DNA from 2 places in the Arthrobacter sp. D1-29 genome. Region 2 is predicted to be linked to the other one. Evidence: predicted binding sites of a transcription regulator. Region 2 holds the regulator's gene; the other holds the start of a gene.

Region 1 (16,074 bases), 1.3 Mb from region 2:
AGGGACTGCAGGATCTGGGCCTCAACAAAGTGGCCGATCCGGGCCTTGGCCATGACCGGCACGGACACGGCCTCGATGATCTTGTCGATCATGTCCGGATCCGACATCCGGGAAACGCCGCCCTGGGCGCGGATATCAGCCGGCACGCGTTCCAGCGCCATCACTGCAACGGCACCGGCGTCTTCGGCGATGCGGGCCTGCTCGACGTTGACGACGTCCATGATGACGCCGCCCTTGAGCATCTCAGCCATGCCGCGCTTGACGCGCTTGCTGCCCGTGACGCTGTTCACGGACGAACCGGCTTCGCTGCTTACATCAGGTGTAGACACAAAAACCCCTATGGGTAGATAGATGACCTTCGCCGGGCGTGAAAGCGGCATCAAGCTGCCGAAATGAACACGCTCCGGGTTGCCGGATCCATTGACCGGGCAGTTCCAATACTAGTCCCACGGCGGCCAGAGGGCTTAATCACGCTTAATCCGAGGGGGCACTCTCGGCCAGGGCCTGGCGGTGAACTCCCACTATCCGCTGCACCACGGTGACCAGGCTGGCCACGGCCAGCAGGCCCAGTGTCACCAGCAGCACGACACTTGGCAGGCCGAGGCCCGTAAACCCTGTAACAACCAGCACCGAGACGAGCCTTTCAGCCCGTTCGGCAATACCCACGTTGGCCGTGAACCCCAGCGATTCTGCCTTGGCCCTGGCGTAGGAAACCACCATGCCAAGGACCAGGCAGATCACGGCCGCGGCGCCAATGGCGAAATCGGCGCCACCGGTAAAGAACCAGATGGACAGGCCGGCAAACAGGGCACCGTCGGCGATCCTGTCCAGCGTGGAGTCCAGGAAGTTGCCCCATCGGCCCCCGGAGTCGCGCATCCTTGCCATGATGCCGTCCAGCACATCGGAAAAGACGAAGGCGGTAATGAACAGGGTCCCCCACCACAGCTGGCCCAGAGGGTAAAAGACCAGGGCGCCAACCACCACGCCGGCCGTTCCAACCACCGTGACGGCATCAGCAGAGACGCCGATTTTCAGCAGCCAGCGGGCAAGCGGAGTGAACAGCGCCGTAAAAAAACCCCGCGCGTGCCTATTCAGCATCCGTCTCCCCGGGCCAGGCCTGGGCAACCTGCTGGCGGACCTCATCCAGCGTCTGCGTGATGGCCTTGGTCTGGGCGATGATGGGGAAAAAGTTGCCGTCCCCGCCCCACCGCGGAACGATGTGCTGGTGAAGGTGGGCGGCGATTCCTGCCCCGCCCACAACACCCTGGTTGATGCCGATATTGAAGCCGCCGGGGTTCGCCACTTTGCGCAGGACCTTCATGGCCGTCTGGGTCAGCTCGGCGAATTCCCCGGTCTCTTCGAGCGTAAGGTCCGTGTAGTCGGGAACGTGGCGGTAGGGGCAAACCAGCAGGTGGCCGGGATTGTAGGGGAAGAGGTTCAGTACCACATAGCAGGTTTTCCCCCGGTAAACGATGAGGGCTTCCTCGTCGGTCCGGCTCGGCCCTACGCAGAACGGGCAGTCGTTCTGGTCCTTGAACTGGTGCTGGCCGCCCTTGATGTAGGCCATCCGGTGCGGAGTCCACAGGCGCTGGAAAGCATCCGGAACGCCGGCGAGATCAAAATCGTCGGTGACGCCGGAATCCCCTGGATACCCCGCCCCTGTATTCTCCTGCACCGTCTCTGTGTCCGTTTCCGCTAGCTGGTCCGGTTACGGACGGCTTCTGTGATCCGCTTGACCGCTTCGGCCACCGGCACGCCGTTGTCCTGGCTACCGTCGCGGAAACGGAAGGACACCGCTCCGGCGTCGGCGTCGTCACCACCGGCGATCAGGACAAACGGGATCTTGTCCTTGCTTGCCGTGCGGATCTTCTTGGGGAACCTGTCCGAGGAGATGTCCACCTCGGCGCGGATGCCCGCCGCCTTAAGCTGATCGACGACGTCGAACATGTAGTCATTGAAGGTCTCGGCCACCGGGATGCCCACTACCTGCACGGGAGCAAGCCAGGCGGGGAACGCTCCGGCGTAGTGCTCGGTGAGGACACCCATGAAGCGTTCGATCGAGCCGAAAAGGGCCCGGTGGATCATCACGGGGCGCTGGCGGGTGCCGTCGGCCGCCTGGAATTCCAGTTCGAACCGTTCCGGGAGGTTGAAGTCCAGCTGGATAGTGGACATCTGCCAGGTGCGGCCCAGGGCGTCCTTCGCCTGCACTGAGATTTTCGGGCCGTAGAAGGCAGCTCCGCCCGGATCCGGCACCAGTTCAAGGCCTGATTCCTGCGCGACTTCGGCGAGGGTGTTCGTCGCTTCTTCCCAGGCGGCGTCGTCACCCACATACTTTTCGGGGTCCTTGGTGGACAGCTCGAGGTAGAAGTCGTTCAGGCCGTAGTCCTGGAGCAGGCCCAGCACAAAGTTCAGGGTCTTGGTGAGCTCGTCCTTCATCTGCTCGCGGGTGCAGTAGATGTGGGCGTCGTCCTGGGTCATGCCCCGCACACGCGTGAGTCCGTGGACCACACCGGACTTTTCGTACCGGTAGACGGAGCCAAATTCGAAGAGCCGCAGGGGAAGTTCACGGTAGGAACGGCCACGCGAGCGGAAGATCAGGTTGTGCATGGGGCAGTTCATCGGCTTCAGGTAGTAGTCCTGAGCCGGCTTGCGGACGGTTCCGTCAGCGTTGAGTTCCTCATCCACCCGCATGGGCGGGAACATGCCGTCCTTGTACCAGTCGAGGTGGCCCGATACCTCGTACAGGTGGCCCTTGGTGATGTGCGGCGTGTAGACGAACTCGTAGCCGGCGTCCACGTGGCGCTGCCGCGAGTAGTCCTCCATCTCCTTGCGGATGATGCCGCCCTTGGGGTGGAAGACAGGCAGGCCGGAACCAAGTTCATCCGGGAACGAGAACAGATCCAGCTCCACGCCTAGCTTGCGGTGATCGCGCCGTTCCGCTTCGGCAATCCGTTCCTGGTAGGCCTTCAGCTCGTCCTTGGTGGGCCAGGCGGTGCCGTAGATCCGCTGCAGCTGCTGGTTTTTCTGGTTGCCCAGCCAGTAGGCGGAGGAGGAACGGGTCAGTGCGAACGCGTTGGAAATAAGTTTGGTGTTGGGCAGGTGCGGGCCCCGGCAGAGGTCGCACCAGACGCTGTCACCGCTTTTCCGGTCCACGTTGTCGTAGATGGTAATGTCCCCGGCGCCGACTTCAACGTTGACGCCTTCGCCCGCTTCAGCGGCCTCGTTCTTTTTGCCCAGCAGTTCCAGCTTGTAAGGTTCGTTCTTCATGGCCTCACGGGCCTCGTCCTCGCTGACCACGCGGCGGACGAATTTCTGGTTCTGGTTGACGATCTTGAGCATCATCTTTTCGAGGGTTTTCAGGTCCTCCGGCGTGAACGGCTCGGCCACGTCAAAGTCGAAGTAGAAACCGTCAGTGATGTAGGGCCCGATGCCCAGCTTGGCATCCGGGCGCAGCTGCTGGACAGCCTGGGCCATGACGTGGGCCGTGGAGTGGCGGAGCACGTTTAGTCCGTCGGGGGAACCAATGGTGACGGCCTGGATGTCTGCACCTTCGGGCAGTTCCTGGTCCAGGTCTTTCAACTCGCCGTTGACACGGGCTACAACGACGTCGCGACGCTCAAAGAAGAGTTCCGCCCCGGTTGTCCCGGTAGTCACCTTGGTCTCTTCGCCATCGACGATGAGGGTGATCTGCTGGGCATCTGACACGGGTGTCTCCTATTCAAAGTTAAGGCTTCATAGCTTGTGGCATACGGGGACCACAGCCAGCCACCGTCAATGCTATCGGTTTCCAGAGGGGCCGACCAACGGGACGCGCGGCCCGCTCAGCCGCCCATCCCCGTAATGGCAAGGCTCCTGTTGATTCCGTCCAACGGATGCGGGACGTCGGTGGTCTCCGGGCTGGACTGCGGGAAGGGCAGGGTTTCAACCCTGCTCAGGTCCCAGGCCATGCTGGCACTCAGGCTGATTCCCCGCGGACCAGTCCGCCGGGTGGTTCCCCGGATGAGGAGCAGCCTGGTCCCGAACAGCAGCAGTCCGGCCTGTTCCTGCGCCTCATGGAAGAAGACGGAGTCAACGCAACCCGTGCCGTCGTCGATACTGATGAAAACCACGCGCCGGCCGCCGCGCATGGGGGGTGTCTGGGTGGCGATGCGTACTCCGGCCACCAGCACTTCAGTTCCATTGCGCAGGCCCAGCAGTTTATCCGCGGTGGTGACGCCGAGCCGGTCAAGCATGGGACGGTGGCTGTCCATCAGGTGCCCGCTGACATCTATAGCCATCAGATCAAGTTCCGCGCGTACGTTGTCCACCAGCGTGGGCGCGGGCAAGCCCGGTTTGACGTTCCGCAGTTCCACGTCGCCCAGCGGCAGGGCCAACTGCCCCTCGATGACCTCGATACCCTTCCGGGCAGCACCAGTGGATTGAAGCTTTTGGAGGTGGTGGACCAGGTCCGCGCGGTTGGCGCTCCCACCGGACTCCAGGTGCAGGGAATCAAAGGCCCCAAGCTGGGCGAGCCTCCTGATGCTTGGTTTGCTAAGCCGGGACCGTGTCCTGAGGTCCGCCAGGGAATCATAGGGCTGGCCGGCAACGATCCGTTTGAGTTCAGCCCCGGATACGCCGTAAATCCCTTTCAGGCTCAGCCTGATCCCCAGCTTGCCCCGGTCCGGCCCCTCGGTGACCCGTTCCACCCTGTATTCCGCCTGGCTGCGGTTGATGTCCAACGGCAGAATGGGGATGCCCAGCCTGCGGGCCTCTGCCACCAGGAGGCGTTTGGGGTACATGCCAGGATCGTGCTCCCACAATCCGGCCAGGAACGCCTCGGGGTGGTGGGCCTTTAGCCAGGCAGACTGGTAAGTGGGCACGGCGAACGCCGCTCCGTGAGCCTTGCAGAAACCGAAACTTCCAAAGGATTTCAGGGTTCCCCAGACTTTGTCCACGACCTCCGGGGCATACCCGCTGGCGCGGGCTTCCCGGCGGAAGAATTCCTCCACTTGAGGCTCAAGGGCCTCGTTGCCAAGTGCGCGGCGGAATTCGTCGGCCCGGGCCAGGCCGCAGCCCGTCATGACATCGAAGGTCTTCAGGATCTGTTCGTGGAATACGGTGACGCCGTGCGTTTCCTGAAGCACGGGTTTCAGGTCAGGGTGCGGATAGACTTCCGGCGCGAACCCGTGCCGGTGCTCCAGGAACGGCCGCACCATGTCCGACTTCATGGGTCCGGGCCGGAAAAGTGAAATATCGATGATGAGGTCGTTGAAGTCGCGCGGCGCCATCTTGCCCACCAGCTCACGCTGGCCAGGGGATTCGATCTGGAAACAGCCCAGCGTGTGCGTGCTGCGGATCAGCTCATACGTTGGCTCATCATCAAGCGGCACGGCGTTGAGGTTGATGTGGCCATTCTCGGCAATGTAATCAGGCCCGGAACCATCAGGACCGGAGGGGTGGGCTCCGGCGGCGACCACCTCTGCCTTGGAGGGGTGGATTCGGATGACTTCCCTGACCGCAAAGGCCATGGCACTCTGCATCCTGACCCCCAGGACGTCGAGCTTGAGCATGCCCATGGGATCCATGTCGTGTTTGTCGAACTGGCTCATGGGCAGCCCCAGCCCGCTGGGCTGGACAGGGGTCCGGTCAAGCAGGGTGGCGTCGCCCAGGATCACTCCGCAGGGGTGCATGGAAATATGGCGGGGCAGCCGGTCCAGCCGCTCAGTGAGGTCCACGAGCAGGTCCAGTTGCTGGTTTTCGGCAAATCCCCGTTGTTCCACCCGCCCTGCGAACTCCCGGAGTTCCGGCTTTTCGGCGAGCGCCTCGCGGAACTTCCGGGCAGAAAAGCGCCACAGCTGTTTGGCGATCTCCCCCACATCGCCATCGTCCATGCCCAGCGCCATCCCCGCATCACGGACCGCACCGCGGGCACGGTATCCGTTCTGCATGCTCATGAGCGTGACGCGCTCCGAGCCAAAGCGTTCAAAGATCTTCCGGTAGACGTTGTGCCGCTCAGCGCTTTCGACGTCGATATCGATGTCAGGAAGGGTACCCCTGTCACGGGACAGGAACCGTTCAAAGACGAGGTCGTGCTGGAGGGGGTTCACCTGGCTGATATCAATCAGGTAATTGACCAGGCTTGAAGCGCCAGACCCGCGGGCCGCAGCCCTGACTCCCATGTCCAGGATCATCCTGGAAACCTCAGCCACTGTGAGGAAGTAAGAGGAGAAACCAAGGTTCTGGATGATTCCCAGTTCGTGGTCGAGGCGACGGCGCATCTCCTGTTCGGCAGTACCGGAAATTCCCGGGAACCGCCTGCCGATCCCGGCCTCACACCGCTGGACAAGTTCAACCTGGGGGTCCTGGTCTATGCCGATGATTGATGTTTCGGGCACCACCGGCTGCTTCCAGCCCATATCCGTCACCGGGTCAATCCGGCACAGATCGGCGAGCGCCTCGGTCTGCGTCATCAGCTGTTTGAGGTCAGCAGCGCCGTACCCTGCGGCGTGGATGATCTCCCTGGCCAACAGGAGCATCTGCCCTGACGTTTTCAGCCAGCCCTGGCCGTTGGGCTGGAGCAGGGGTTCGGCGGCAAGCTCAGGAAGAGACTTTAGGGTCCGAGCAGAATCCAGCACGTCAGCCGTGGCGGCGCCATCCTCGGCGCAGTAGCGCACAGCGTTGGTGATAACCGCCGGAACGTGGTGCTCCTCTGCGAGTTTGAGCATTCGTACTGCATGGGCGGTGCTCAACGGTGAGCCGGGGGCGCTGAGCTGGGAGACAACCTCGGCCACTATTGTTCCTGCCGGCATGGCTTCCAGCCAGCGTTTAAACAGGGTGCGCGGACGCAGGTAACGCCGTCCGCCGATGGCCAGTCCGACGTCGGAATCGGGTCCGATCAGGACCGTGAGTACTGGCTTGAGGGTCAGTGGGTCCAAGGTCCGGGATGCGAGCTCTGCCCGGGTGACTGCCACAGGCACCACTCCCCCGGCCTTTCCGGAAGTGCGGGCATGGGCATCCGAGACCAGCCGGCACAAGGCCCGGTAGCCCGCTCCCCGGTTGTTTCCGCGGGCCAGCACCACCACCCGGCCAGCAACCTGGGTGCGGTGGTCGCCGTCGTCGTCAAGGACCGCAAGGTCAACACCCACTATGGGGTCTATCCCGGCAGCCATGCAGGCTTTGAGGTGTTTGATGGTGCCATACAGGCCGTCCCTGTCAGTACAGGCGAGCGCAGTGGCACCATCTGCGGCGGCAACCTGGGCAAGTTCATCAGGCCAGGAAACGCCGTAGTGGGCGCTAAAGGCGGTGGAAACGTGGAGGTGCGTGAAAGTCATGCTGTTCTGGGCTGGATTCCGTGATGGATTCGCAGCAGCCTCCAGCGGCCGCTGCCGACGTGCCTGGTCAGATCAAGGGTGAGGGGCTCACCGGGAGGGCTGCCGCCCGAAGCATCTGGGTTGTCTGCAGCCAGAACCTGGACCCGCCAAATTTCATGGTCCACCAGGCCTGGCCCGCTTCCCAGCGGCGCACGCTTTTCCTCGGCCCACCACTGCCTGCGTTCGTACCATCGAACAGGTTCCGCGCACACCGTATATTGGCGCCCTGCCCATTGAAGCTGCAGCGGCTGGCCGGAAGGGGTGCAGGTAACGTCAACGGATTCGCTGAACATGCCCATGGCGCCTCCCTGGAAACGGAGCTGTCACTTGGCTGTAAAAGTACTCAGCCAAGGACAGCTGTTCGAATACATATTCGAACAATTCAAGTCTACGCCGGTGCCCAGACAAAACCTAGACAGGGGTGGACGGACGGGGCAGCAGGGGAGCAGGATGGTGCCATGACCACCAATGACGCACTCCTCAAGCACGTAAGCATCAAGGCCCAAGACTCCACGCTTGTGGCCACTTTTGATATAGACGGCAATATCCCGGGATCGGGTGCTTATGTGGTGGGGCTCATGGCGGCCGATCCCGACTATTCATCACAAAGACGGCTCGGCATTGAGTTCATGAACGGGGAGGCTATTGCCTGCTACTCGTTCAGCCATGACCAGGGCATCGAAGAGAACTATGATCTCAGTGGTGTCACCCACTCCGGCAACACCATCACCGGCAGCTTTCCCTTGGACGTTATCCATGGGCTGGGCAAGGGCCACATTATGTCAGCCTTCAGCGAGGCCGACGGGCGGGAGTTCCAGTCCGGAGTCCCCGTTGAGGAAGCGATCTAGGGAAGCGCTCTAAAGCGACTGAAGCCTCCCGGGAGCGTAGAGACGCTCCCAGGGTCAGCTTCAGCTGTTTCCTTTGTGGACCTTCATTTCGAGTTCGATGAAGCCCGTGATCATGGCACGGTACGTCGATTCCACAATGTCAGGATCGATGTCCTTCTTTTCCGCGGCTAAACGGACGTGTTCGATGATCCTCTCGACGCGGCCGGGAGCGCGCACTTCAGCGTCGTCCCCCTTCAGCGTTCCCGCGATCCGGATCAGGCGTTCCCGACGGGCAATCAGGCCCACGATCTGCTCGTCCACTTCATCGACTGCAATGCGGACTGCCGCAAGCTGTTCCTTGTCGGCCAAAGCATCTTTGTCGCTTCCTTGAGTTATCTCCATCACATGACAGTATCGAAGCATGCAGCCAAGAGTCGACTTCATCTCACTGGGCGTTCGCAGCGTCGCAGAGTCCCGCCGCTTTTATGTGGAGGGACTTGGCTGGCCGGTCCGTAAGGAAATTCCAGGTGACGTGCTGTTTATCCAGGTTAACCATGGGCTGACGCTGTCCCTTTGGGATGCCGGGCAAATGCAGGCGGAGGCCGGGGTGAGTCCTCCGGGGCCGGTCCCCCACATCACCCTCAGCCACAATCTGGCCAGCCCTGAGGACGTGGACCGGGTCATGGGCGAGGCAGCCGCTGCCGGTGCCGTGATCGTTGCGGAGCCAGTCACGCAGCCCTGGGGCGGGTACAGCGGCTATTTCGCGGATCCGGACGGGTTTCGCTGGGAGGTTGCGTACAACCCCACTTGGTCAGTGGACGACGCCGGCAGCGTCACCATCTAGGGAACCGTCGCCTTTCGCGGGTGCTGCTAAAACAATGCCTCCACGGGCTGGATGAGCTCCGGTGAGTTGTTGCGCACGTTTCCCACGTCCCGGCCCACCGACTCCACGTGCCAGTCGGCAGCGACGCCCTTCACCCCGGCGCGGACCAGGTCCACCAGGCCAGCGGGGTCCTGGGCGTGCGGGTCGAGCCAGGACTCCATGGTGGCCTTATCCATCGGCAGCGGCACCCGGTCATGCAGGGCGGTGAGCTTGCCAAATACTGTTGACTCGGCCCCGGGCGGCGGAGTGTCCGCGGTCAGGATGGAGGTAGAGAGCATCCACTGGCCGGGCTCCCCTTCCGCCTTATACGGATCCTTCCACCATTCGTACAGCCCGGCAAACACCAGTCCCGCGCTGTTTCCGGGGTGCACGTAATACGGTTGCTTCGCCTTGCCTGCGCCCTGCTTCCATTCGTAATAGCCGTCAGCAGGAACGGCGCAGCGCCTGGACTTCATCGCTTTGCGGAATGCCGGCTTTTCCAGCACCGTCTCGCTCCGGGCATTGATCATCCTGGCTCCGATGCCGGGATCCTTCGCCCACGACGGAACCAGCCCCCAGCGTGCCACATGCAGCTGCCGCACCGGGCCGCCGTCGATAAGCCGCTCCAGGACGATGGGCACATCATCGGTTGGCGCCACGTTCCAGGAGGGCGGAAGGTGCACCTCTTCCTCAAGCCCGGCTTCAAACTCTGCCAGCAGGTCACCCACCGCACGTGCCATCACATAGCGTCCACACATGGCTCCAGCATGCCATGGCCCCTGGCACTGTCATACGCCGGCGCGAGCGCGGGGAATAGCGGCGGGCAGGATACCGTTGAGAGGAATGAACCCCTTCAACGCATAGGAGAACTCTGTGGACTTCACCCCCGAATCCGGCACCATCACCATGTTTTCCACCACCTGGTGCGGCTACTGCAACCGGCTCAAGAAGCAGCTGGACGCGCAGGGCATCGGCTACACGGAAATTAACATCGAGGAAGTCGATGGGACAGCCGAACTCGTGGAGCAGATCAACGGCGGCAACCGCACCGTACCCACCGTGCTTTTCCCGGACGGCACAGCAGCCACCAACCCGTCTGCTGCCGAAGTCAAAAGCCGTCTCGCCGCATAGGCTTTTGAAGCTGCTTTGACCATGGTCATGCGGCTAAATGATCATGGTCATGACGTTCCAGCCGGAGCCGACCAACGTGCGCGGTAGCCATCCGCCGGAGCCGTTGCCCGGGTAAAGCCACAGGGCCCCTCCCGTGTCACGGCTCAGGATGTCCACGTTGCCGTCCCCGTTGAAGTCGCCCGGCCCCACCATCGCCGTCATGACATTCCAGCCGGAGCCGACAGCGTAACCCGCGTCGGCAACGGAGTATCCGGTGCCCGCATAGAGGTAAAGAGCGCCTCCAGTGTCGCGGGCAAGCAGATCCGCCAAGCCGTCACCGCTGAAGTCGCCCGGGCCTGCCATCGCCGTCATGATGTTCCAGCCGGAACCAATGATGCTCTGGCCACGCCACCAGCCTCGCCCATCGCCGTCATAGTGGAACAGCTGACCATCCGAGTCCCGGGCCACGACGTCGGCTCTTCCATCATGGTCCAGATCGCCAATGGCGGTGATCTCCTTCATGACGTTCCATCCCGAGCCAGCTTGGGACCGGGCCATCCAGCCACCCTTACCGTTTCCGGGGTACAACCACAAATTTCCGTTGGAGTCGCGGGCCAACAGATCTGGCTTACTGTCACCGTTGAAGTCCCCTGGAGCTACGACCGAGGTCATGACGTTCCAGCCCTGGCCCACTTGCACCCGCGCTTGCCAACCACCGCTGCCATTGCCCGGATACAGCCACAAGGCACCATCACCATCGCGGGAAAGGACGTCAGGGTTTCCATCGCCGTTAAAATCATGGGTGAGCTGGCGAGGGGCGATGCTGATCGTTTGAGTCGGGCTAATGGCGTCAGGGCTGTAACCATTGCTGGCTGAGATGCGGAACGTAAAGGTCCCGGACGTTGTGGGGACTCCTGCCAGTACGCCCTTCGCTAAAAGGGATAAGCCGGGCGGCAGCGAACCACTGGCAACTGTGAAACTCGGAGTAAGCGAACCCGTAGCCTTGTACAGGTGTTCATAACGGACGCCCACCCTGCCACCTGGCGGTGGCACAGAAGCCGTGAGTATCGGGGCCACGTTCTTGCCGTCGACAACGACTATCCCGCTGGACAGCTCGTCAGACCAGGACAAGAAGCGGACGTAGATCCTGTTCCTTTTCGAATCCACTGCCATTCGACCGGGCATGCTGAGCTCCTGGAGGACACCCGAGGCGTTGGTTGCACCGTCGAAGACCCTAATGCTCCCGGCGTAGTATTCAGCTACGTAGACCTTGCCGGTGGTCTCGTTTACGGCGAGGGCGGGTGGGAAATTACCAGTTGGAACCGTTACCAAAGTGTTCAAGCTGGCGTCCAGAATGGTCATGCTGAAATTGTTCAGGGCATAGACCTTGTTGTTCGTGCGATTTACAACCACTTCCCTGGGACTGGTGTCACCGCCTGTTGGGATGCTTGTTGTCGACCGGGTAGCGCCATCAATGGCTACGATCGTCTGCGCTTTAGCGCAGGTCACATACACCGTGTTGGTGGTGTCGTTGATTGCCAAACCATGAGTGCCCGAGCAAACCGGGACGGTGGTAATGGCGTTTGTAGCCCCGTCCAGGACCGTCACCTGATTGCTGAGAGGTGTGACGCTGTAGATTTTGTTGGTCTTCTCATTGACGGCGACAGGCTTGTCGCTGAGGGCTACAGAGGAGCCCGCCACTGGGAAGGATGTCGCGACATCGGTGGCGCCGTCAATGACAGTAAGGCCGTTAGGGCCGCCATTTGAGACGTACACCTTGTTGGTTACTTCGTTCACAGCTACGGCAGAAGGGTTGCCAGGCAGGGGCACCGTCTTGGTAGTACCGGTGACAGCGTCGATGACGCTCAATGAGGAAGAACCGGAATTCGCAACGTAGACCTTATTCGTGACCTCGTTCACTGCCAGGTGTCGTGGCCTTGTTCCGACCGGAATTATCTTTACTGACTTTGTGGCCATGTCTACTGCAGTCACAGTGTTGAACTGTTCGCTAGTGACGAAGATCGTGTTCGTCGTTTCGTTCACTGCCGGCGCGTATGGCGCCGGAATCTTGATGCGGTCCGCGATCATGTCCGCATGTGCGCGTACGGGAGCGACGCCGACCAGAACCGTCGCGGCTATGGCCGCAGCAGCCAGAACGGCAGAGATTCGGTAGCCAAAACCACGGGAAGACAACGTGGAAAAACCCTGACGAGCCAAAGGCTCAACCCCCAAAAATCCAGCGCGCGACCATCGCAGCAATCAGCGAAGTTTACAGCCAGCAGCCCGGGGACTTTCAACAAGCCAGAATATTTCGGATCGGGAGAGACAAGCGCCTTCTATCTGAGCCGTCCTGCACGTCACGACAAGCGCCGGAACTCCCCCGACGGGAGCTGGACATGCAGCGGCAGGACCATCTGGAAATGAGTCACGCCGACCGGTTCACTGAGCAGTTCGTTGATCGAGCTCTGCCCCTCCAGTTCACCGGATGCTTCTCTTTCCATGTATCCGACCCTATGTGCCCGTCGGTGCCCTGAATCCCAAGACACGCAATTGGGCTCCATCGAGCACTCGGCAGCCAGGAGGATGTCATACTCAGCGCATGCCCAGCCTTGAGCGAGACCGGGATCTGGCCCCCACGACGGCCAGAGCGGCACACCCTGGACGATCGCCGCTCTGTGCATCATGGCTGCGGGTGTGCAGCTGTTGAGCCGCCACCGCGGGACTATTGCTGGCTTGGTGGGCGGGCCGTGCTACCTCGTCCAAGCTAATGGTCCCTCACAACCGGACCCTGTGACCCCGTTAAGGCCCGGCTGTGACCGTCCATGAGAGGTACGTCCAGGGGAGATTCTCCGCAAAGGGTGTCCCGCCCGATGTTAGGGAGACATACTGATTCTTGACCAGACGGGCGGCAGGGCAGTCTGGTATGACATCAATGACGGGGGATCATGATGAAATACGCACGCACCTTAGCGGCAGTGGCGATGTTGCTCGGGTTTGCCCTGTCCGGGTGTCAGACCGCCGGAGGGTCACCTCCGGCGGGAGCTCCCGCTGCTGTGCCCAGCGGATCCCCGTCCGAGTTCGCCGTGATCATCCAGGCTGCCGTCGAGGATCGCAACGGCACCGCACTCGACACACTTCCAGCTCCGCGCCTAGCAGATGAGCAGGCCACGGACGCCTACCTCTCCAAGCGCGCACGGGATTTGCCTGCGGTGACGCGGTCGAAGGCCGGATTCAAGTCATCTGGTTTCTGGTACACGTCCTTTTCTACGAAGGTAACCGTGGACTCCATCAATGTGAGCGGATCGGAAGCGGTCATCCAATTCACGGAATTAACGGAGGAATACCTCGGATCGGCTGCGAATGGCCCGAGCAACGTCCCATCCGGCTACTCGTTACCGCAGACCGCGACGTTCCGGACATCCACGGATGGCTGGCAGCTAGACAGCATCGCCCCTTCCAAGCCCGGGTTCGGCTTGCCGATGTCCATCGTCGCAGATTGAGGACCGCATTTGGACGCACCCGTTGTGAAATCCCTACAGGACATATTGGCACCGAAGATTAGGCGGCTCTGCTACTACCATTTACAACCTGATTATCGGTGTGCTTACGCTCCTGGCCCAGACAGTCATCGCAAATCTGGCCCTTATGTCTCTGGTCATAGTCGTCCTGGCGAGTCAGGTGATTTCTTATGACGGAATAGGCTCATTCATTGTCTGGGGGCTTGCGGCAATGATCCTCCCCGCCATGGCAGTCTGCCTTGCCCTCGTCTTAGGGCTCCCCGTTCGGCTTATCCCACCTGTGCGCCGGTGGTGAATCAGGAACGGGGAAATCAGTGTGGCCGGCACCCTCGCCGGCTGGGGCCTTACCGTCTATGCGTTTCTGTCTGGCAAAGAAGAGTCCGGGACCGAAGAGGGCATCCATTACACGGTCCACGTCCCTAATTGGGATGCACTCCTGTGGGGCTGTGGGCTGCTCGCGTTCTTCACAACCCACCTCTGGATTCCAGCCAGATGGCGACGACGGGCCCGCTAGGCCCGATGCGTGCCGTCTTGGAGACCAGAAGCGTGCAGCTGAGCTGGCATGGTCTCGGGCTCTTTAGGCTCCGCTGCTCTCGATGACGGCCTTAACGCGTTCGACGTACTGCTGGCAGAAAAGCTTGTGGTGGTATTCGTAGTGGCTGAGATAAGCGGCCTCTCCTGGGGGCAAGGAAAAGTGCTCCCCATGCTCAAGGATGGTTGCGCCATTGTCGGTATCCTGCAAAGTGTTACGGCCTCGCGACGTTGGATCTGTGTGCCCAATGGGCCTGGTAATCGCTATTTCATAGGGGATCTCGTGGACCACTTCAATAGCCGACACGCGCTCTACACCGTTGCGTACTTCGATGAAGACTTGAATCTCTCCGGCCCCGTTGAAAGGTGGTGTGCTGAACCCCCGCACTATTTCTGGATCAACCAGGACTCCGTTTTCCGCTGGTTTGATGAGATCCCAGACCTGTTGCCGTGGAGCGTCGATCACTGCAGACGCGGACACGTAATGAACGGAAGTTTCAGATGGGGACCGCATTGGCTGACGGCGCTTAAACAAAGGACTCATGGCGCGAGCATGGCATCCGAACAAGTCACCAGCAAACCACCACACCGCAGCAACGCGGCTCGAGTCCTGTTGTCAGGCTGGTTACCGGATGCCAATATGCGTAGGTGGACGCAGTTACAGTGTCCGGCCTGAAAGTCACCTACCGGCGTGTGGGATCGGGCGATCCGCTCGTCCTTCTCCATGGCGGCTTTGGATTCGACAGCCGATCCTGGGGCCCGCAGCTCGACGCCCTCGATGACGAGTTCGATGTCGTCGCTTGGGACGCTCCAGGCTGCGGAGGATCCGACGATCCGCCCGAGTCCTTCTCCATGGAACACTATGCCAACAGCCTGGCCGAGTTGAGGTGAGGACGTTCCTTCGTTCGCTCAGCAGCCCTATCTGACCTTGGCCATCTGCGCTTCTTGCTCCATACCAAGCGCATCGCATGTCGCCGCGACGAGCAGAACCAGGACTGCATTAGCCATTAGCCCCGGCCAACTCGTCGGATTGGACGAGGAAAACCACATAATCTTCCTCGATCGAATGGTCGGAAAGACAGGTGGCCTGTGGCGCTTTGGGGCAGAGTGAGCCTTATGGATCAAAAGACTGACCTACTTGGATACCTTCGCCTTCGAAGGGCGGACCTTCTCGCGAAACTTGATGGCCTTGGTGAATACGATATTCGCCGGCCTATGACGCCCACGGGCACAAATCTCCTTGGCCTGGTGAAGCACGTCGGCGGTGTGCAATTGGAATACTTCAGCGGAGTATTCGGGAGGCCGCATAACCGGGAACTGCCTTGGCTAACTGGAGACTTGGGTGTTGATGCCGATATGTGGGCCACGGCAGATGAGAGTCGGGCAGATATCCTCGACTTCTACGACTTCTCTTGCCGGCATAGCGACGCGACGATAGAGCAACTCACCTTAAATTCTTTGGGTGAAGTACTTTGGTGGGCGCCCGAACGCCGCAGCGTAACCCTGCATCAGATCCTGGTCCACATGTGCGTTGAGGCAGCGAGGCACGCCGGGCACGCCGACATCCTGCGCGAGTTGATCGACGGCTCAGTTGGCAACGGTCCCCAAGATCCCAACGTGCCGGGCCGCACCTCCGAAGAATGGGCTGCCTTTCGAAGTCAGATCGAGACGGCAGCACGCCAGACAGAAGGCTAGGGCTTCCCATGGATTCAGCGTCCCCGACATGATCGAGGGGCCCGGGTTCGAGTTAATTCGAACCCGGCCTCGTCTCAGCAGTGCCGTCAGGCCCAAACGTCTTGCGGGCAAGCCTGGTGAAATCCGCGGCAAGGGCCGAAGGATCCCCGCGCCGAGAGACAAGGAACACCGAGATTGGCGGG
Region 2 (16,074 bases):
TGGAAGGATGTGGGCCTCGCCGATCAGGGCAAGAGTGAACAGAAGGAGCGCAAAATGGTTGTACTTCGTCACGAAATTGGTGATGTCCTGCGCGATGTCCGCCAGCGCCAGGGCCGTACGCTCCGCGAAGTTTCGCACAGCGCCCGTGTTTCCTTGGGATACCTCAGTGAAGTCGAGCGGGGCCAGAAGGAGGCTTCCTCAGAGCTTCTGTCGTCCATCTGCTCTGCTTTGGATGTTCCGTTGTCCAGCATGCTCCGTGAAGTCAGTGACCGTGTTGCTGTCGCCGAGGGCGTTGCCGTTCCGGACACCGTGCCCCAGGAATTCTCCCAGCGTTATGGCCGTGACCTCGACCGCGACCTCAACGCTGAACTCAACAACGAACTCTCGAAGGGCCTGCTCTCCGGCGCACGCTAGCCGCTTGCAGCACCCTGCCAAGTACAAAAGCCTCCGGCCTGTCGCCGGAGGCTTTTTGCTGCCTTGCTGCTTCCCGCCCTGCTGGTTCCCGCCCTGCTAGGTCCCGCGGTTGCTACTTCCCGCCGTTGCTACTTCCCGCCGTTGGCCGGAACGGCGTCAGCCTGAGCGGCATTTGTTGGGGCGGCATCGTCTTTGGGGAAGCCGTCCCGCTCGTAGATCGCATTCAGTTTTGCCATGTATTCGGCGAGCGTCTGCAGCTCCTCAAGTGGCCATTCACCCAGCCGCTCCCTGAAAACCTGCCTCCGCGCGTCCTGGACCAGGTGCATCTTTTCCTCGCCCTTTTCTGTCAGGCGGATGGATTGGGCCCGCCCGTCCAGGGGATCGGCTTCCTTGGACACCAGGCCAACGCTTTCGAGGAAGGCGATCTGCCGGCTAATGGACGGCTTACCCACGCCGATGCTGAGCGCGAGGTCAGTGAGCCTGATGGGTCCCTCCCTGCGGATTACTGTCAGCAGGCCATAGGCGGCCGGTTCCATGTCTGGATGGACCTGGCGGGACAACTGATGCGATACAGACCGCGCGCGACGCCAGAACAGGCTGATCTGATGCTCCACGGTCTTCAGTGCCGCATCTACGGTGTCGTCTGCAGGACCTGCAGCAACAGGAACGTCAGGGGAGTTGCTCATAGCAACAATTCTAGGCTCCGCTGCCGTGAGAGAATCTATTGGTGCGAATTAGTGACTACTGGCGGCTCATGGACGACGAATTTGGCGCAGGCTATTCCAGGGTTCTGAGCAGCACGCTCGTGCTCGCCGGCGTCGGCGGACGCACCGCCGATCAGGCGTTGGCCGCTGGAATAAGTCCCAGGGCCGTGTGGCTGGCCATCTGCGACGTGCAGGATGTGCCGCCGGAGCGCCGCCTGGGACGCGACATCAAACCTCACCGCGACTAAGTCTTCGGACCTTGACACGCCGCAGGATTGTTCGAATATCTGTTCGGGTAAAGCTATGCTTTTCCCAGCGGGTTATCCACATGGCCAATGTCATCCGGCCATAATGTCAGTGGGTGCCATTAGCGTCATTGATGACCAGTTAGCGGCCGCTGAGGCCACTCCACAGCGAGAAAACATTAGAGGTGTGAACCATGGCGGCAGCCCCGGATCGTGAAAAAGCGTTGGAAGCAGCGCTGGCCCAGATTGACAAGCAGTTCGGTAAGGGCTCGGTCATGCGGCTGGGCGATGAAGTCCGGGCCCCCATCGAGGTCATTCCCACCGGATCCATCGCCCTGGATGTTGCCTTGGGCATTGGTGGCCTGCCCCGTGGCCGTGTCGTCGAGATTTACGGCCCGGAATCCTCGGGTAAGACAACCGTTGCGCTGCACGCTGTGGCCAATGCCCAGCGCCAGGGTGGCATCGCGGCGTTTATCGACGCCGAGCACGCCCTGGATCCTGAATACGCCGCAAAGCTGGGGGTGGACACCGACGCACTCCTGGTTTCCCAGCCGGACACAGGCGAGCAGGCCCTCGAAATCATGGACATGCTGATCGGCTCGGGCTCCCTTGACGTTATCGTCATTGACTCTGTGGCTGCCTTGGTTCCCCGGGCGGAAATCGAAGGTGACATGGGAGACAGCCACGTTGGTCTCCAGGCCCGCCTGATGAGCCAGGCCCTGCGTAAGATCACCGGCCGCCTGAGCCAGACCAAAACCACCGCAATCTTCATCAACCAGCTCCGTGAAAAGATCGGCGTCTTCTTCGGCTCGCCGGAAACCACCACCGGTGGTAAGGCACTGAAGTTCTACGCCTCCATCCGCATCGACGTCCGCCGCATTCAGACTCTCAAAGAGGGCGCAGACTCCGTGGGTAACCGGACCAAGGCCAAGATCGTCAAGAACAAGATGGCACCGCCCTTCAAAATCGCCGAGTTCGACATCATCTACGGCCAGGGGATCTCCCGCGAGGGCGGCATTATCGACATGGGCGTCGAGCACGGCATCATCAAGAAGTCCGGTTCCTGGTTTACCTACGACGGCGATCAGCTCGGACAGGGTATGGAGAACTCCCGCAGGTTCCTTCGCGACAATCCTGAACTCGCAGCCGAACTTGAACGTTTGATCAAGGAAAAGCTCGGCGTGGGGGTCCCCAAGCCTGCGGCCGATGAATCCAAAGACACTCCGAAGCTGAAGGCCGTTGACGGGTTCTAGCAGCGAGGCGGGTTCTGGCAGTGCGGCGGGTTGTGACAGCGCCGCGGGGTTCGACAGCGAGGCGGGTTTCAGCAGCGAGGCAGGGTTCAATGGGGGAGCGAGTCACGGGGGCGCTGTAGGTCGCCGGAGTTCGGCACGTTCCCGCGCCGGGGGTGCGGGGCGCCGCCGTCCCCGGCAGGACGGTCCGGATCCGAAGTCATCCATTGCAGGGGACGCAGAGCCGGATCCGGCGTCGGTTGCCCGTGCCATCGTGCTCCGGCAACTGACCAGCTCGGCGAAGAGCCGGCTGCAGCTGGCCCGGAAACTTGCCGAGCGGAACATCCCGGAGGATGTGGCCGAGGCTGTGCTGGACCGCTTCCAGGAAGTCCGTCTCATTGACGACGCCGAGTTCGCGGATATGTGGGTGCGCAGCCGTTCGCATTCACGCAAGCTGGCCAAAGGGGCTCTGCGCCGGGAACTTGAGGACAAGGGCGTCGCTCCGGAGACGGCAGCTGCCGCCTTGGAGCAACTCTCCGATGCCGACGAGGAAACGGCTGCCCGCCAACTCGTGGAGCGGAAACTTCGGCCGGGGACGGACCTCTCAGACCGTGCGGAACGAGACAAGGTCACGCGGCGTCTGGCTTCGATGCTGGCCCGGAAGGGTTACCAGCCGTCCCAGGCTTTCCGGATCGTCAGTGAAGTACTGGACGCCACTGCTGGCGGCCGGCAGGGCGGGTAACCTGGCCGGGCAGCACCAACACCGCCGGCCGTGGGAACCCGGTACCCTTAACAGGTGAGTTTGACCATTCCTTCCCCCGCATCCGGTGTTGCCCCTTCCGCCATCTCTGCTGCTGCGCGCCCACGTACTTATCAGGTACGTACCTTTGGCTGCCAGATGAACGTCCATGATTCGGAGCGGATGGCCGGCATGCTGGAATCTGCCGGTTACGTGCCGGCCGACGGTGAGCAGGCAGACGTGGTGGTGTTTAACACCTGCGCAGTCCGGGAAAATGCCGACAACAAGCTTTACGGCAACCTGGGGATGCTCGCACCCGTTAAGGCCGCCAACCCTGGGATGCAGATCGCCGTCGGTGGCTGCCTTGCCCAGAAGGACCGGGAGACCATCCTGAAGAAGGCGCCGTGGGTGGACGCCGTGTTTGGTACGCACAACGTCGGCGCACTCCCTGCGCTGCTGGACAGGGCGCGCCACAACAACGAAGCCCAGCTGGAGATCCTCGAATCGCTCGATGTCTTCCCGTCCACGCTGCCTACAAAGAGGGACTCTGTCTACTCGGGCTGGGTGTCGATCTCCGTGGGGTGCAACAACACCTGCACGTTCTGCATCGTGCCTGCCCTGCGGGGCAAGGAAAAGGACCGTCGGCCCGGCGACATCCTCGCCGAAATCCAGGCGCTGGTGGATGACGGTGCCATCGAAGTGACGCTCCTCGGGCAGAATGTCAACTCGTACGGTGTGGAGTTCGGGGACAGGCAGGCATTCTCCAAACTGCTCCGCGCGTGCGGCGAGATAGAAGGCCTGGAACGGGTTCGGTTTACCAGCCCGCATCCAGCGGCCTTCACCGATGATGTTATTGATGCCATGGCCGAAACGCCTAACGTGATGCCCCAGCTGCATATGCCACTGCAGTCAGGTTCAGACAAAGTTCTCAAGGACATGAAACGGTCCTACCGGTCCACCAAATTCCTTGGCATTCTGGACAAGGTCCGGGACAAGATCCCACATGCCGCCATCTCCACGGACATCATTGTCGGCTTCCCCGGCGAAACCGAAGAGGATTTCCAGGCCACGCTGGACGTTGTGGAGAAATCACGGTTCGCCACCGCGTTTACCTTCCAGTACTCGAAGCGGCCAGGCACTCCGGCCGCTGATCTTCCTGACCAGCTGCCCAAGGCCGTGGTGCAGGAGCGCTTCGAACGCCTCACCGCGCTCCAGGACAGGATCGCAGCAGAGGAGAACGCCAAACAGCTCGGCCGCCGCGTGGAAGTAATGGTGACAGCCCAGTCAGGCCGTAAAGCCGAAGAAACCCACCGGCTCTCCGGACGTTCCCAGGACCAGCGGCTGGTGCACTTCTCCGTACCTGTTGGTGCCCCGGCGCCCCGCCCTGGTGATCTCGTCACCGTCACCATTACCGAAGCCGCAGCTTTCCACCTTGTGGCCGATCCCGCTGCCGGTGACTACGTCCTTCGCCGGTCCCGTGCCGGCGACGCCTGGGACAGGTCGCAGGCAGATTCCTGCGGTGCCCCTGCACCAGGATCGATCGGGGGACAAGGCAACGGCGCCGGCCGCACGGGCGTTTCGCTGGGGATGCCGACGCTGCCGGTACGCAGCCGCTGACCGGTGGTTCACCCACCCGTTATCGCCGTCGTCGGTCCAACAGGGTCAGGGAAATCTGATCTTGCCGTCAGCCTTGCCCTCGAGCTGGACGGGGAGGTCATCAATGCCGACGCCATGCAGTTCTACCGCGGTATGGACATCGGGACTGCGAAGATCAGCATGGCGGAGCGCCGGGGCGTACCCCATCACCTCCTGGACACGATGGACGTCACTGAGGAAGCCAGCGTCTCTGACTTTCAGCGGCTCGCCCGGCAGCTCATTGAAAGCATCCATTCCCGCGGTAAACGGGCCATCCTGGCCGGCGGTTCCGGGCTCTACATCCGTGCTGCACTGGACATCCTGGAGTTCCCCGGCACCGATCCGCATATCCGGAAACAGCTGGAAGCCGAGCTCGAAGAGGAAGGCAGCGAGGCCCTTCTGGCACGCCTTCGCGAAGTGGATCCCGTGTCTGCCGCCCGCCTGTCCGACGCCCGCAGGATCGTCAGGGCACTTGAGGTCCACCAACTGACGGGCAGGCCCTTCAGCTCGTTTATGCCCCAGCGCGAGTACTTCCAGCCGGCTGTCCAGATCGGACTGGCTGTGGACAGGGAGGTGCTTCGTGACAGGCTTGCCCGGCGGGTCCACGGAATGGTGGAGGGAGGGCTGCTCGACGAGGTGCGCCGGCTCGATGCGGCTGGCCTGCGCCGCGGAAAGACCGCTCCTCGGGCATTGGGATACTCCCAGTTCCTCAAGGTGCTCGACGACGAAGCCACCGTGGAGGAGGCAACGGAGGAAACCATCGTGGCCACCCGGCAGTTCGCCAGGCGCCAACTCACGTGGTTCCGGGCCGATCCCCGGATCAGCTGGCTGGACTGGCAGGATCCTGAGCTTCTGCCCAAGGCCGTCCACATCGTCAAGACACAACCGGGCACCTGACCCCTGACGTGCTCGGAGTTTTTGTCCATTTACGGCGGGTTGCAGTCGCGCGAAGTCGCCACATCTGGACAAAAACTCAGCGGCGGGGGCTGGATTGTCTGGGGTCCCTCCGTGGCCGGTAACCTTGGACTATGGACGCAACCCTTTCCGAGACCACTCAGCCCGCCCTCAGCTCACTGGGCGGACTGCGGTTCTCCAAGGGCCATGGCACCGGCAACGACTTTGTACTGATCGCCGATCCCGAGGGCGTCCAAGCAATCGATCCGGACCAGGTGGCCACCCTGTGCGACAGGCACCGTGGCATCGGGGGCGACGGACTGATCCGGGCCGTGCCCTCACGGTTCCTCCCCGAAGGCAGGGAACTGCTGGCCCAAGCCCCTGACGCCGAGTGGTTCATGGATTACCGCAACGGCGACGGTTCGCTGTCCGAGATGTGCGGCAACGGGGTCCGTGTCTTTGTGCACTTCCTCCTGGCCGAGGGCCTGGTGGACCTGCCCGAAGGCGGCGCACTGACCATCGGAACACGCGGTGGCGTCAAGACCGTGGTCCGGACGGGAAATGGCTACGCCGTTGACATGGGCCCGTGGGAGTTCATTTTTCCGGGGGATGCCACCGCCAAGGCCATGGATTCCCTGGTCAGCGCCGACGGCCTCGATGTACCCCGGCCTGCCCTCTCAGTCAGCATGGGCAACCCGCATACTGTCGTTGCGCTTGCTGAATTCTCGGAGCTTGAGGCAACCCGGCTTTTCACGCCTCCCCGCGTTGATCCGGTGCCTGCAAACGGGACCAACGTTGAGTTCGTCGTCCCCGCCGAACCCCTGGTTCATAACGGCGTGGGCATGGTGACCATGCGCGTCCACGAACGGGGTGTAGGCGAAACACAATCCTGCGGCACTGGCGCCTGCGCCGCCGCGGTGGCCATCAGGCACTGGGCCGGAGCCGAGGCGCCTGACACCTGGAACGTCAAGGTGCCCGGGGGCGTCGTCGGCGTTAAGTTCTTTATCGGACCGGGCGGGCACGAGCACGTAGAACTCAGCGGACCGGCCGTGATCGTAGCTAGCGGGACGCTTTCCTGACACGCAGGATCCGGAAGGACTTGGACGTGGACTCACGGCTGACCGTGAACGATTCATCAAGCTCTGTGGACAGCCAGCGCTGAAGGGAGTCCGAGCCCAGGTTTTTCTGGACCACCAGCCAGGCCGAGCCGCCTGGCGCCAGCCGCGGGAGCCAGAGCTTCAGCAGCGAATGGAGTTCGTCTTTACCAATGCGGATGGGCGGATTGGACCAGATTGTATCGAAGCGCACATCGGCGTCCACGCCTTCCGGCGTGGTGGCAGTGACATTGTCCAGGCCAAGGATCCGGGCGTTTTCGTTCGTCAGGGTGATGCAGCGTTCATTCACGTCCACTGCATAAACGTGCGCGTGCGGGGCACGGAGAGCCATTGTGAGTGCTATCGGGCCCCATCCGCAGCCGATGTCCAGGAGATTGCCTGTGGGCGAGGGAGCCGGAACTTCGGCGAGCAGCACGGCAGTTCCCTTATCGATACCCTCCGGGCTGAAAATCCCCGCGGAAGTCTGCAGCCTGCGCGTCTCCCCGGCGAGTTCCACAGTAAGCGGTTTGCGGGTGAAAGGCCCGGCGGGCGATGCGCTGAAATAGTGTGCGGACTCCATAACTGGCCAGATTAGTTGGCCGCAGGGGCGTATGGGAAACCGCTGCCGCAAGGTTCTGCTAATCTGGAACGCATGTTCTTGATCTTCGAGTAGCCGGCACGGGTTTCATCCCGTCCCGCAGCCAAGTCCCGCAGCGATGCAGGTGTCAGCCTTCCGCAACTGCGCAACACGCAGGCCTGCCGTGCCTGTTTAAACGCCGGGCATTACTCGAAAGAATCAGCCTTCCTGCTGGTCCAATCCTGTCGTTGCCGGCGTCCTTCCCATAACGCCCACGTTCACGGACGTGGAACCCACGCTGTGCGCGGCCGCTTTGCCAGGCAGCGCAGCAGACCAGGAGGCAAGGATGACTGTATGCCGTCAGCCCAGCGCGAATACTTCACCACTCACCAGTGATCGGCACTATTCTGGAAATGCCGAATCTTCAAAGGAGAACATGACCAGCCAGCCCAACACCGGATCCGATCCAGCAGCCCAGGACATGAGTCCTGAGGAAATACAAGCTGTCATCGACCGGATTCTCTCCAAGGATGTACCGGCCAGGAACGCCGCTCCCGCAGACGGCGACACGAAGGCCGTTTTTGGCAAAGCCCAGGCAATATCGCGTCTGGACGAAGAGCACACCAGCTACGACGGCGACCAGCAGGACCTCGAGGAACGCCGGGCGCTCCGGCGTGTGGCGGGCCTGTCGACAGAACTCGAAGACGTCACCGAGGTCGAGTACCGGCAGCTCCGGCTGGAGCGGGTGGTACTGGCCGGGCTCTGGACGGAAGGGACCCTGGCTGATGCCGAGAATTCCCTCCGTGAACTTGCCGCGTTGGCTGAAACCGCCGGCTCGGAGGTCTTGGATGGCCTGGTGCAGCGCCGTGCCAAACCAGATCCAGGGACTTTCCTGGGCTCCGGAAAGGCGCTTGAGCTCAAGGACGTCGTGATGGCCACCGGCGCGGACACTGTGGTGGTGGACGCCGAGCTGGCCCCGTCACAGCGCCGTGGCCTGGAAGACATCGTCAAGGTTAAGGTCATTGACCGTACGGCGCTGATCCTGGACATCTTCGCCCAACATGCGAAGAGCCGCGAGGGCAAAGCCCAGGTGGAACTCGCCCAGCTCGAATACCTCCTGCCGCGCCTGCGTGGCTGGGGCGAATCGATGTCCCGCCAGGCCGGTGGCCAGGTGGGTGGGGCCGGTGCCGGCATGGGCTCGCGCGGTCCCGGCGAGACGAAGATCGAACTGGACCGCCGCCGAATCAGGACCCGCATGGCCAAACTGCGGCGTGAGATCAGCGCCATGAAGCCTGCGCGGGAAACCAAACGGGCCAACCGGCGTCGGAATTCTGTCCCGTCCGTTGCTATCGCCGGGTACACCAATGCCGGAAAGTCATCCCTGCTGAACAGGCTGACCGATGCCGGCGTCCTCGTGGAAAATGCTCTCTTCGCCACGCTGGATCCCACGGTGCGCAAGGCCGAAACCGCAGACGGGCTGGGCTACACCCTGGCCGATACTGTCGGCTTCGTCCGCTCGCTTCCGACTCAGCTGGTGGAGGCGTTCCGTTCCACGCTGGAGGAGGTGGCGGACGCAGACCTGATCCTGCACGTTGTGGACGTCTCGCACCCGGATCCGGAAGGCCAGATCGCGGCGGTCCGGAAGGTCTTCAGCGAGGTGGATGCCCGCAAGGTACCTGAAATCATCGTGCTCAATAAGGCCGACGCCGCCGATCCCTTTGTGGTGGAGCGCCTTAAACAGCGTGAACCCCGCCATGTGGTTGTCTCTGCGCGGACCGGCGAGGGGATCGCTGAGCTGCTCAAAGCCATCAGTGACGCCATTCCGCGCCCCAGCGTCAAGCTGGAGCTCCTCATCCCGTACAACCGGGGTGACCTGATCAGCAAACTGCACGAGACCGACGCCGAGATCCTGAGCCTGGATCACGGTGAGGACGGCACCCGTGCTGTGGTGATGGTCCGTGAAGGCCTCGCGGCTGAACTGGAATCATTCACCAGCAATGACTGAGCTGGTGGCGGGGGATATTTCGGAAACGGCCGGCGAGGAGTTCGTGATAGAACTCCTCGACCGCGCCGTTGCCGGCATGGGAGGGCAAAGCCGGACAGGCCAGCATGAGATGGCCCGTCAGGTGGCACGGGCCATCGAAACCGGCGACCATCTCCTGGTCCAGGCCGGAACCGGCACCGGGAAGTCGCTGGCGTACCTCATCCCGCTCATCGCGCATTCCCTGGTGAGTAGCAAGCCCACCCTGGTCTCCACCGCAACCCTGGCACTGCAGACCCAGATCGTGGGCCGTGACCTGCCCCGCCTGCTCAAGACCATCACGCCCGCCCTGGACCGCCCGGTCAAGGTGGCGTTGGTCAAGGGACGTTCCAACTACGTGTGCCGGCACAAGCTCGAAGGTGGGTTCCCTTCGGAAGAGCCCGCCGAAGGCCAGCTCTTCTCCCTCGGCGAGGACACCAGTGTGCCGCACTTCGCCGCAGCCCTGGGCGGTCCGGCATCCCAGCTGGGCAAGGAAGTGGTGCGCCTGCGTGAGTGGGCGGAAAAGACTGCCACGGGTGACCGTGACGAGCTGCTTCCCGGCGTCACCGATCGCGCCTGGCGTCAGGTGTCCGTCACCTCGATGGAGTGCCTGGGGGCGCAGAAATGCCCCCTGGCAGCGGAGTGCTTCAGCGAACTGGCGCGCCAGGACGCTGCCGAGGCCGACGTCGTGGTGACGAATCACGCCATGTTGGCAGTCAGTGCTTTCGAAGGACTGGCCGTCCTGCCCGAATACGACGTGGTGGTGGTGGATGAGGCCCACGAACTCCAGGACCGCGTTACCGGCGCAGTATCGGGGCAGCTTTCCGTTGCCATGGTTCACGCTGCCGCAGCCGGTGCCCGTAAGCACACTGCCATCACTGTCGATGCCCTGAATGCGGCGGCCGCCAATCTTGAAGTTGCCCTGGCCGGCGTCCCCAACGGGCTGCTCCCGAACGGCCTGAACGATGAACAGCTGGACTGCGTTGACCAGCTCCGTGAGGCTTGCCGGGCAGCCCTGTCGGATTCAAAAGGGGACAGCAGTACAACGGCCGACGGCGGGCGGCAGCTTGCCCGGTCCCGGCTCCTGCTGATTCTTGAACTTTGCGAACGGCTCATTGCGGCGAAGGACAACCGTGAAGTGGTGTGGTTTTCGCGCGCCAGCTCGTTTGATCCCCAGCAGGGCTATTCACAGCCTGATGAAAGTGCACCGGTTTTGGTCAACATCGCCCCGCTCAGTGTTGCCGGCAAGCTGCGCGAAGGACTCTTTGCCGGCCATACCGTTGTGCTCACGTCAGCCACGCTCGCCATCGGGTCCGCCTTCGAGCCGACGGCCGGGGGACTGGGGCTGATAGGGGAGGGTGCTCCCAGCTGGACAGGAGTGGACGTAGGGTCCCCCTTTGACTATCCAAAACAGGGGATCCTCTACGTTGCCGGGCACCTGCCCAAACCGGGCCGGGGTGCCGCGCCGGAGGCGCTGGATGAACTCGAAGCGCTGATCCGCGCTTCCGGAGGCGGCGCCCTCTGCCTCTTCTCATCACGCCGCGCGGCCGAAGAGGCCGCAGAAGCGTTGAGGCCACGGCTCGGCCTCAGCATCCTCTGCCAGGGTGATTCCACCATGACAGCCCTGGTTAAGCAGTTCGCCGACGAGCCCGATACCTGCCTCTTCGGAACGATGTCCCTGTGGCAGGGAGTTGATGTCCCGGGCGGATCCTGCCGGCTCGTGGTTATTGACCGGATACCGTTCCCGCGGCCGGACGATCCGCTGATGACGGCACGTTCACGTGCCGTAGCCCAGGCGGGCGGAAACGGATTTATGGCTGTCTCCGCGACACACGCCGCCATCCGCCTGGCCCAGGGGGCCGGCAGGTTGATCCGATCCACGGGAGACAAGGGTGTGGTGGCGGTGCTCGATTCCCGGCTGGCAACCGAGCGTTATGCCGGTTTCCTTCGGGCTGCGCTGCCCCCCTTCTGGCCGACGACAGACCGCAAGATAGCTTTCGCCGCCCTTGAAAGACTGGCCAAGGAAAGCCCACGGACCTGACCGAAGCCCGGGATGGTATCTGGCGCGTTTGGAGGCCGGCCCAGATGACGGGCGAGCCGCTGGGGCCGGCCGGTTGCCCGCCCTGCCAGGCGGGCGCAAGGACTAGCGGGGTCTCCTCCAAGCGGCCCGCCCCGACCAGGACGGGCGGCTGCTCAGGGATGCGCTGCTACAGAGAGCGCAAAACTGAGACGACCTTGCCCATGATGGTGGCGTGGTCTCCGAGAATGGGCTCGTACTGGGTGTTCTGTGGGAGAAGCCACGTGTGGCCGTCCCGCTGGCGGAAAGTCTTCACCGTGGCTTCGTCGTCCAGCAGGGCTGCGACAATATCGCCGTTGGCGGCGTCCGCCTGGCGCCGGACAACTACCCAATCGCCGTCGCAGATCGCAGCGTCAACCATTGAGTCCCCGGCAACCCGCAGCATGAACAGTTCGCCCTGGCCCACCAGCTGACGCGGCAGCGGCATGACGTCCTCAACCAGCTGGTCGGCAAGAATCGGGCCACCGGCTGCGATCCGGCCTACAAGGGGCACCATGGCGGTGTCCATGGCAGTGGGCAGATCCATAACCGTCCCGCCATCAACGCTGCGCAAAACCGGAGGCTTGGCCGATGCTGATCCCGCCGGTTTGGCCGTGCCGCCGTCCAGGGTGAGCGGCATCAGGACCTCCATGGCCCGTGGCCGCTTGGGATCGCGCCGCAGGTAGCCCAGTTTCTCGAGCTGCGACAACTGGTGCGTGACGCTGGACAGGCTTGCCAGGCCCACGGTGTCGCCGATCTCGCGCATGGATGGCGGATACCCGTTGTCATTGACCGAGCGCTGAATTGTTTCCAGGATCTTTTTCTGGCGTGCTGTAAGCCCCTTCGGGACCCTCTGGGGCTGCCGACCCCTCTGGGTCGCCCTGCCGTCGGCGGCTGGTGCTGCCATATTCGCCAATGCCTTTCCGTTGCCCCGGGTGTCCGGCCGCGGGTGCCGGAACCTCCGGCCTGGATTGTCAGACCCTGCTGATCAACTACAGGAGTGGTTGTTCTTTGATCCAAACGTAGGGCAGCCGCAACGCTTTTTCAAACATTTGTTCTAGCGAGTCTCGACAATGTTCGTTGATAAGTGCTAAAACTGAGAAGGCAAAGTTCGAACATGTGTTCTATTCGTTGCCTGCGGTATTCGAATACTCGGATCGGCAGATGACGGCCCACCCGGGCCGCAGGAACGAATAGAACACTCCGGGCAGCACAGTATGGTCCAGGAGGGCTCATTTCATGTCAGCTATATCCGCTTCACAGGCTCGCCATCCGCAGCTCGTCTCCGTCCAGCAGCTCACGTCCCTGCTGGATGCGGAATCGCAGCCCCGTAAGGAACCCCTGCCGCCGCTCCGGCTCACGCGCCGGGGGCGGATCGTGCTCATTGGTATTCCCCTCATCCTCCTGGCTGCGCTGCTGCTGTCCCTGGTGGGCTTTCTTAACGCCCCGGCGAAGGCGGCAGACTCCACCGCCGGCCTGGCCCTGACGCCCACGGTGTCAGTTACCGTTCAGGGCGGGGAGTCGTTGTGGGGTATCGCCGCCACAGTTGCGCCGGATCGTGATCCCCGGGATGTCATCGCGGATATCGTTCAACTCAACAACCTCAGCGCGGGGACCGTTGTGCCGGGGCAGCAGCTGTTCGTCCCTACCAAATAGCAGGATCCACAGCTCATGACGTCCCTCGGCAGCCAGTGCCTTCCCCTGAATTGCGGACAGCCGGCAGGCTGTCACATTTTCCGGGCACCAGCATGGGCACTAAACTGTTCAGGTGAATGACCAGCTAGAGCGTCTGAACCGTCTTCCCCTCCGGAGCAACCTCCGCGGGCTGACCCCTTACGGTGCCCCGCAACTGGATGTGCCCATCCTGCTGAACGTGAACGAAAACACCCATGGTGTTCCCGCGGACGTGCGCGCCGCCATCACTGAAGCCGTGACGGAAGCCGCTGCCGGTTTGAACCGCTACCCGGACCGCGAATTCAGCGAACTCCGGGAGGCCCTGGCTGAATACCTGGGCCACGGCCTGAACTCCACCAACATCTGGGCGGCGAACGGCTCGAATGAAGTGCTCCAGCAGGTCCTTCAGGCCTTCGGTGGCCCGGGACGCAAGGCCCTCGGGTTCCCGCCCACGTATTCCATGTACCCGCTGCTGGCCAGCGGTACTGACACTGAGTACATTGTGGGCCAGCGCGCTGAAGGCTATGGGCTGAGCGCGGAATCGGCCGCCCTGCAGGTCAAGGAACTCCAGCCAAACATTGTTTTCCTCTGCTCACCCAACAACCCCACCGGCACCGGCCTTGGCCTGGATGTGGTGGAGGCGGTGTACTCCGCGGGTGAGGCCAGCCAGACCATAGTTATCGTTGACGAGGCCTACCACGAGTTTGCCCATGACGGTACTCCCAGTGCCCTGACGCTGCTGCCCGGCCGGGAACGCCTTATTGTCACCAGGACCATGAGCAAGGCCTTTGCACTGGCAGGCGCTCGCCTGGGCTACATGGCCGCGGCGCCCGAAGTGACAGATGCCCTCCGGCTGGTGCGGTTGCCGTACCACCTGTCGGCCGTCACCCAGGCCACCGCCCTCGCAGCCCTCCGCCACCGCGAGGCACTTATGGCAGACGTTGAGGACATCAAGAAACAGCGGGACCGGATCGTCGCCGAGCTGACCAGGATGGGCCTGACGCCGGCCGCCTCTGATTCCAACTACGTCTTTTTCGGGGGACTGGAACGGCCCCATGCTGTCTGGCAGGAACTGCTGGACGCCGGCGTGCTGATCAGGGACGTCGGCATCCCCGGCCATCTGCGTGTCACCGCAGGCACTGAGAGCGAGACCACAGCGTTCCTGACCTCCCTGGAAAGCATCCTGGCCAGCCAGGCCAAACTCCCCGCCTAAACTTGATATAGAGGCGCTTTAGTCGCCTGCAAGAATTCCCGTACTCCTTCCGAAAAGGACATATGACCATGAGTTCCACCGGATCGAACGCTGCCCAGGGCCGGACCGCCAGCATGGAGCGCGCCACCAGTGAATCGTCAGTGCTCGTGGAGATCAACCTTGACGGAACCGGCGTTTCGGACATCGACACATCGGTCCCGTTCTATGACCACATGCTGACGGCGCTGTGCAAGCACTCCCTCATCGACATGACAGTCAAGGCAACCGGTGACATCCACATCGACGTGCACCACACGGTAGAGGACGTGGCCATCACTTTCGGCGAGGTCCTTCGCACGGCACTGGGCAACAAGGCCGGGATCCGCCGCTTTGGTGAAGCCACGGTGCCGCTGGATGAGGCGCTGGCGCACGCGGTGGTGGACGTTTCCGGACGTCCGTACCTGGTGCACGGCGGTGAGCCGGCGGGACAGGAATATCACCTGATCGGCGGCCACTTCACCGGCTCGCTCACACGCCACGTGTTTGAGGCGATCACGCTTCACGCCGGCATTTGCCTCCACATGAACGTCATTGCCGGCCGGGACCCGCACCACATCGTGGAAGCGCAGTTCAAGGCATTCGCCCGGGCGCTGCGCGCAGCTGTCGAGCCTGATCCGCGCGTGGAGGGAATTCCTTCCACCAAGGGTGCGCTGTGAGCGGGCAGATTCTTCGTGACGGTGCCGTGATCGATCCGGAGTTGTTGATCAAGCCCGCGTCGCCCGAAGGCAAGCCCACCGTTACGGTGCTGGACTACGGCTCCGGGAACATCCGCTCTGCGGTGCGCGCGCTCGAACGCGCAGGAGCAGAGGTCATCCTCAGCGCCAAACCGCAGGACGTGCTCAATGCCGACGGCCTGGTGGTGCCCGGCGTCGGCGCCTTTGAGACCGTCATGCGGGAATTGAAGGCCGTTGATGGCATCCGCCTGATTGGCAGGCGTGTCGCCGGTGGCCGGCCCGTCCTGGGCATTTGCGTGGGCCTGCAGGTCCTGTTCGAAGCCGGCGTTGAGCATGGAACTGAAGCTGAAGGCATGGGGGAGTGGCCGGGGAAAGTGGAGCTCCTCCCCGCCGACGTGGTGCCGCACATGGGCTGGAATACCGTGAAGGTTCCGGAAGGATCGAGGCTCTTCGCCGGTGTGGAGGAGGAGCGCTTCTACTTTGTCCACTCGTACGGCGTCCAGGAATGGAACTTCGACGTGGTGCAGCCGCGGATGGCGGCGCCGCTGGTGACGTGGTCCGAGCACGGTGCCCCCTTCATCGCCGCGGTGGAGAACGGGCCGCTCTGTGCCACCCAGTTCCACCCGGAAAAGTCCGGCGACGCCGGGGCACGTCTCCTGCGCAACTGGGTGGACGGACTCCGCAAGCCTGCGCGGCAAGACGGACCAGCACAACAAGACGGATCAGCCTAAATGTGGTCCATCCTCCTGATGGGCCTCGCGGGGCTCCTCGTGGGCGGAGCCCTGTCCTTCAGGCAGCAGCACAAACCCCTCTGGACCCAGATCTGCTTCTACATCCTTGCGGGCATGTCACTTCTGACCGCCTACC

What was found. Region 2 encodes LexA, which represses DNA repair genes until DNA is damaged. Its sites were predicted from a motif close to TCGAACANNTGTTCGA; they were not measured.
Region 1: the regulator LexA is predicted to act here: its motif matches at 7,711-7,726, upstream of M1E17_RS13670 (DUF6504 family protein).

Annotation. Positions count from the first base shown of each region.
Region 1 is NZ_CP096383.1:3,034,899-3,050,972, forward strand. Features, by position in the region: gene pdxS (pyridoxal 5'-phosphate synthase lyase subunit PdxS) at 1-329, opposite strand, end outside; gene pgsA (phosphatidylinositol phosphate synthase) at 475-1,098, opposite strand; gene M1E17_RS13655 (HIT family protein) at 1,088-1,675, opposite strand; gene thrS (threonine--tRNA ligase) at 1,696-3,705, opposite strand; gene M1E17_RS13665 (DNA polymerase III subunit alpha) at 3,822-7,310, opposite strand; gene M1E17_RS13670 (DUF6504 family protein) at 7,307-7,648, opposite strand; gene M1E17_RS13675 (hypothetical protein) at 7,808-8,197, shown strand; gene M1E17_RS13680 (chorismate mutase) at 8,258-8,578, opposite strand; gene M1E17_RS13685 (VOC family protein) at 8,598-9,020, shown strand; gene M1E17_RS13690 (SOS response-associated peptidase) at 9,047-9,778, opposite strand; gene M1E17_RS13695 (mycoredoxin) at 9,912-10,169, shown strand; gene M1E17_RS13700 (FG-GAP-like repeat-containing protein) at 10,203-12,341, opposite strand; gene M1E17_RS13705 (hypothetical protein) at 12,506-12,649, opposite strand; gene M1E17_RS13710 (hypothetical protein) at 13,094-13,648, shown strand; gene M1E17_RS13715 (SRPBCC family protein) at 14,244-14,678, opposite strand; gene M1E17_RS13720 (alpha/beta fold hydrolase) at 14,846-15,088, shown strand; gene M1E17_RS13725 (DinB family protein) at 15,314-15,892, shown strand; gene M1E17_RS13730 (LysR family transcriptional regulator) at 15,945-16,074, opposite strand, start outside.
Region 2 is NZ_CP096383.1:1,705,067-1,721,140, forward strand. Features, by position in the region: gene M1E17_RS07920 (helix-turn-helix domain-containing protein) at 1-414, shown strand, start outside; gene M1E17_RS07925 (MarR family winged helix-turn-helix transcriptional regulator) at 543-1,100, opposite strand; gene M1E17_RS07930 (DUF3046 domain-containing protein) at 1,142-1,366, shown strand; gene recA (recombinase RecA) at 1,558-2,616, shown strand; gene M1E17_RS07940 (regulatory protein RecX) at 2,819-3,334, shown strand; gene miaB (tRNA (N6-isopentenyl adenosine(37)-C2)-methylthiotransferase MiaB) at 3,389-4,948, shown strand; gene miaA (tRNA (adenosine(37)-N6)-dimethylallyltransferase MiaA) at 4,952-5,863, shown strand; gene dapF (diaminopimelate epimerase) at 5,995-6,939, shown strand; gene M1E17_RS07960 (class I SAM-dependent methyltransferase) at 6,920-7,534, opposite strand; gene hflX (GTPase HflX) at 7,968-9,536, shown strand; gene M1E17_RS07970 (ATP-dependent DNA helicase) at 9,529-11,592, shown strand; gene lexA (transcriptional repressor LexA) at 11,759-12,514, opposite strand; gene M1E17_RS07980 (LysM peptidoglycan-binding domain-containing protein) at 12,847-13,263, shown strand; gene M1E17_RS07985 (histidinol-phosphate transaminase) at 13,376-14,494, shown strand; gene hisB (imidazoleglycerol-phosphate dehydratase HisB) at 14,563-15,189, shown strand; gene hisH (imidazole glycerol phosphate synthase subunit HisH) at 15,186-15,938, shown strand; gene M1E17_RS08000 (hypothetical protein) at 15,939-16,074, shown strand, end outside.